Regions from separate parts of the Arthrobacter pasteuri genome, predicted to be linked through region 1. Evidence: riboswitches for the same ligand, from Rfam matches in the RefSeq annotation. Region 1 holds a riboswitch; the other holds the start of a gene.
What was found. A riboswitch is a leader RNA that binds a small molecule or an ion and turns the genes downstream of it on or off. The one in region 1 is predicted to bind S-adenosylmethionine.
Positions count from the first base shown of each region.

Region 2: it holds a riboswitch for S-adenosylmethionine, as region 1 does, so the genes downstream of both, ACX80H_RS12575 (LLM class flavin-dependent oxidoreductase) here and ACX80H_RS00330 (AmiS/UreI family transporter) in region 1, are expected to answer to the same signal.

Region 1 covers NZ_JBTNDO010000001.1:63,327-65,715, reverse strand. The annotation lists gene ACX80H_RS00335 (hypothetical protein) at 260-574, opposite strand; SAM riboswitch class IV at 1,040-1,152, shown strand; gene ACX80H_RS00330 (AmiS/UreI family transporter) at 1,190-1,810, shown strand; gene ACX80H_RS00325 (acyl-CoA dehydrogenase family protein) at 1,907-2,389, shown strand, end outside.
Region 2 covers NZ_JBTNDO010000002.1:323,450-325,838, forward strand. The annotation lists gene ACX80H_RS12570 (methionine ABC transporter ATP-binding protein) at 1-73, opposite strand, end outside; gene ACX80H_RS12575 (LLM class flavin-dependent oxidoreductase) at 196-1,584, opposite strand; SAM riboswitch class IV at 1,621-1,734, opposite strand; gene ACX80H_RS12580 (SDR family NAD(P)-dependent oxidoreductase) at 1,827-2,389, opposite strand, start outside.

The DNA of each region.
Region 1 (2,389 bases):
TCGCTGAACGTAGTGGACGAAGGCCTGCGGCGTCAACATATATTGACGATTCGCGTTGGTGCGCCTTCTGGGTCATTAGTTCCGTAGGAGCGGTTTTTCGAGGCTGCGCGGGCGGGCTTGGGCGACAGTTCCTGCATCTCCTATTCGGCGGACACGTCCACCGCGGCTCCGGAACTCTCCGTGATCACCGGGAAATCATGCACACCAGCGGCCACATCGCGCGCACATCGTGAGTCGGGCAGAAGGAAGCTCGCGGGAATCAGTGTGTGTCCGAGGTTAAGTCCTCAGTGGTTATTGCTTGTTCGCTTGCTTCCGCCTGACGGATAACCAGGGAGGTCGTGATGAGTACGGCTGAGAGCACCGCGCACGGCACCAGCAGGATCAGGTAGGTCAGCGACACCAGCGCAGCAATCGGAGCTGATTCCCAGACGTCGGGAAGCGGCATGAAGCTCAGACTGTCTCCTACACCGAAGTTCCTGTTGAGGAATGGACCCAGAACGAGCAGAGCTATGGCAGCGATGCCGAACCTTGTCCCAAATTTCATCGTTGACTTTGCCGATGTTGCAGCGGACATTTCGCTCCTGACGTTCGGGTCGGTCGGTAGGAGTTCGCACCATTGGATGCATTTGCCTTGGTCCGAGGACGAGCGCAGTCTGCAGCGGCATCAATGACGTGACGAGGCCGCCCTTCCGTCGGGAACGCACGCAGGAAAGCGGATCCGGTCCATACACCGTTGCTCGGCCTGATCGCCCACCTCACCCGCCGGCTTCGCACTTGGTACAACATATGGGAAGCCGAGAGATTGCATCAAAGCGATTGGAACTCGCCCGAGGACGACGTCCCGTGGAGAACAGGCGGGACGCTGGGACGCAGCATCGGTCACGAACAGCTGTTACGACTCCGATCTCCACGAGTGGGTGCTCGTCCGGGACCTCTCGTCGTCCGTCACCGACCGCTCCGTCATACGGCGTCACGCAGCGTCAAAGCTCGCCCTCGTGCTGGAAACCGCCCCGGTCCAGCCCCTAGTCTCGTACCTACAGATCAAGAGTTCCAACGCGAAGCCCTGGCTCGTTGGACGGCAACCCCCTCCGTGGCGGGGTGCCCCAGGTGAAGATCCGGTCCCGCGCATCAGCGCCGGGGCAAGCACGGCGCGGGCCTCGGGGCTCCGCGTCCCGTCGACGGGACCTCCATGTCGTACATCTGCCTCCTCCTGTCCGGAGCGGCCCTCCTGATCAATGGTCTCGGCCTCCTCGGCCGGGTCACCTCCCGCGACTCCGGGTTCTTCAACCTGGTGATCGGAACCCTCCAGCTGGTGATCGCGACGCTGATCGCGTCCGCAGGTGCTGCCGATCCCGCCACGATCGGCTCGGCGAGCGGCATCTTCCTCTTCGGGCTCACCTACCTCTACGTGGGGTTGGGCTCGGTCGCCGGGTTGGGCGCAGCGGGGGTCGGATGGTTCTGCGGGCTCGTCGCCGTACTCGCCGTCGTCTTCGCCGGCACCGCCCTGGACGACGACCCGGTCAGCTCGGTGCTGTGGCTCGCGTGGGCGGTGCTGTGGGGGCTCTTCTTCCTACTTCTGGCCTTCGATGCAGCGCACCTGGCCCGGATCACCGGCTGGAGCGCCATCCTGGTGGGCACGGCCAGCACCGTTCCTCCGGCCGTCCTCGGACTCAACGGCGCCTGGCCGGCCGGCTGGACCTCGGCTTTCACCGTTGCCGGAGTTCTCGCGGTGCTGTTCGTCATCGCCGGTGCCGTCAGTTCCCGCCCGGCGAAGGTGCCGGCAGCCCCGCAGGTCGCCGTCCCCGCCTGACAACGCCCCAGCCGTACCCGTCCCGACACCTCCCTCCATTCCGCTTCCATCCCGCTTTCATCCCGTTTTCATCCCGCTTCCACCGAAAGGCCGACCATGACGACGCTGACCCATACCCCTCCAGGCACCGATGCGGAGTACGAGTTCCTCGCCGCCCGCTTCCGCCCGCTGTTCGCCCGCATCGCCGAGGGCGCATCCCGCCGCGAGCAGAAGCACGAGCTCCCCCGCGAGGAGATCCGTGTACTCATTGACGCCGGATTCGGGGCACTGAGGGTCCCCGTGTCCGCGGGCGGCTCCGGCGCCTCACTGCCCCAGCTGTTCCGCCTCCTCACGGAGCTCGCGGCCGCCGATTCGAACATCCCGCAGGCCCTGCGCGCCCACTTCGCCTTCGTGGAGGACCGCCTGGTGTCCACGGGAGCGCAGCGCGAGGTGTGGCTCAAGCGCTTCGCCGACGGCGAGATCATCGGCAATTCCTGGACGGAGGTCGGCACCGTCACCATCGGAGACGTCATCACGAAGGTCAGCCCGGACCCGGACGACGCCGGCAGCTTCCGCATCAGTGGAACGAAGTACTACTCG
Region 2 (2,389 bases), on a different contig from region 1:
CGAGGTGGTCGAGCACGGTGACGGCAGCGTGTCCGCGACCGTAGGTCTTCGTCAGTTGTCGAAGCGAGATCATGGGATTCCTTGGGCAGGATGCGGGTCGGAAGCGTCGAAAGGGTGGGCAGCAGGGAAGGGATGGACGGTGCTGCGGGTTCGGCCGCCGGGAACCCCGGCGGTCCGCGTCAGGTCAGTGGGGCGTCAGAGCCGGACGGATTCGAGCCGAAAGCGCGCTCCGCGGTGCTCCTCGGGAAGGCGGTCGCCCTTGCCGAACAGCTTGTTGCGCAGGGTTCCCTCGACGTATTCCGTCGGATAGGCACCCCGCTTCTGGAGTTCAGGAACCACGTACTGGATGACGTCCTCGAAGGAGCCGGGCGTAATGGCATACGCCAGGTTGAAACCGTCCACGTCGGTCTCCTCGACCCAGGCCTGGAGCTCATCGGCAACCTGCGACCCGGACCCGATGATGCGCGGACCAAGCCCCCCGATACCTGCCCACTCGGCGATGTCGCGCACGGTCCAGGGTTCGCCGTCGTCGTTCACCTTCTGGAAGTTCGCGACGGCGGACTGAATGGCGTTCGACTTCACATTGCCGATGGGCTCGTCGGGGTCGTAGACGCTGAGATCGATGCCCAGCCAGCCCGACAGCAGCACAAGGGCTCCTTCGTAGCTGACGTACTGCTGGTACTCGGCGTGCTTGGCCTGGGCCTTTTCCTCCGTCTCGTCCGTGATGACGGTGAGCATGGTGTAGATCCGTACGGAGTAGCGGTCGCGTCCTTCGGCCTCGACGGCGTCGCGGATCTTCTTCACGGCGTCCTTGAGGATCACTTTGGTGGGTGCGCCGACGAAGACCGCCTCGGCGTTCCCCGCAGCGAAGGCGATCCCGCGCGAGGAGGCACCGGCCTGGTAGATCACGGGCGTCCGCTGCGGCGAGGGCTCACTGAGGTGGATACCGGGGACCTTGAAGTACTTGCCGTCGTGGTTGATGTCGTGGACCTTGGCCGGATCGGTGAAGACGCCGGCCTCACGGTCACGGACCACGGCGTCGTCCTCCCAGGACCCCTCGAGCAGCTTGTAGAGGACCTCGAGGTACTCGTCCGCGTGGTTGTAGCGCTCGTCGTGCTCCAGCTGGTCCTCGTTGCCCATGTTCCGCGCGGCGGAGGGCAGGTAGCCCGTGACCACGTTCCAGCCGACCCTGCCATTGGTGAGGTGGTCGAGGGTGGAGAGCCTGCGGGCGAACGGGTAGGGGTGCTCGTACGCGGTGCCCGCCGTGACTCCGAAGCCGAGGTGCTCGGTGACGAGGGCCATGGCGGAGACGAGCAGGAACGGATCATTGACCGGGGTCTGCGTCCCCTGGCGGAGGGTGGCCTCGTTGGAACCGCCGTAGACGTCGTAGGTGCCGAGGACGTCGGCGATGAAGATGCCGTCGAACAGGCCCTTTTCCAGGGTCTTGGCGAGGTCGGCCCAGTACCGCAGGTCCTTGTAGCGCCAGGACTGATCGTCCGGGTGCCGCCACAGGCCAGGTGACTGGTGGCCCACGCAGTTCATGTCGAAGGCATTGAAGCGAATATGGCGCGGTGATGCGGGCATGAAAGATCCTCATGTCAGGGCACTGCCGTGAGGGTAGCGCCATACTTGCCCGCACGGTGCATGCCGGGCCGAATCCTCACCTGGGGCACCCCGCTACAGCGAGAGGGTTGCCGTCCAACAAACCAGGGTTTGACGTTGGAGCTCTTGATTCTGGTGATGAGCCTAGATGCCCGTCCGCGCCGGCGTCCATATGCATCCGTCACAGTGCGTCACGATCGGCAAGGCCTCGGCCGAGGAGACGGTTACCGAAGGTAGGACGCCCCGTTCACGTCGACCACGGTGCCGCTGACCCAGAGCGGAGCATCCGTGGCAAGCCATGCCACGGTCTGCGCCACCTCCTCCGGGGTGGCCAACCGATTGAACGGACTCTGCGCCCGGACCGCGTCACCCTCCGGACTGTCGAGCACCGTCCGGCCCATGTCCGTCTCGACGAAACCGGGCGCGACCGCCGCCGAGAGGATGCCCGAGGGTGCGAGCGCAACGGCCAGCGACTGGGTCATCGAATGAAGCGCAGCCTTGCTCGCCCCATAGGCAGGGTTCAGGGGTTCACCCCGGTAGGCGCCGCGGGAGCCCACGCTGATCAGCCGACCGCCCTCGGGTCCCGAGGGCCGATCCAGGAGGTGGCGCGCCACGAGCCAGGCCAGGTTCGCGGGCCCCAGCAGGTTGACGGCGAGGGTGCGGCGCCAGGCGTGCTGCCAGTCGTCGAAGGATGCTTGGGCAACAGGATGCGCCTCGAAGATCCCTGCATTGTTCACCAGGACGTCGACCCCGCCGAGTTCCCGCACGGTCTCCTCGACGATCCGCA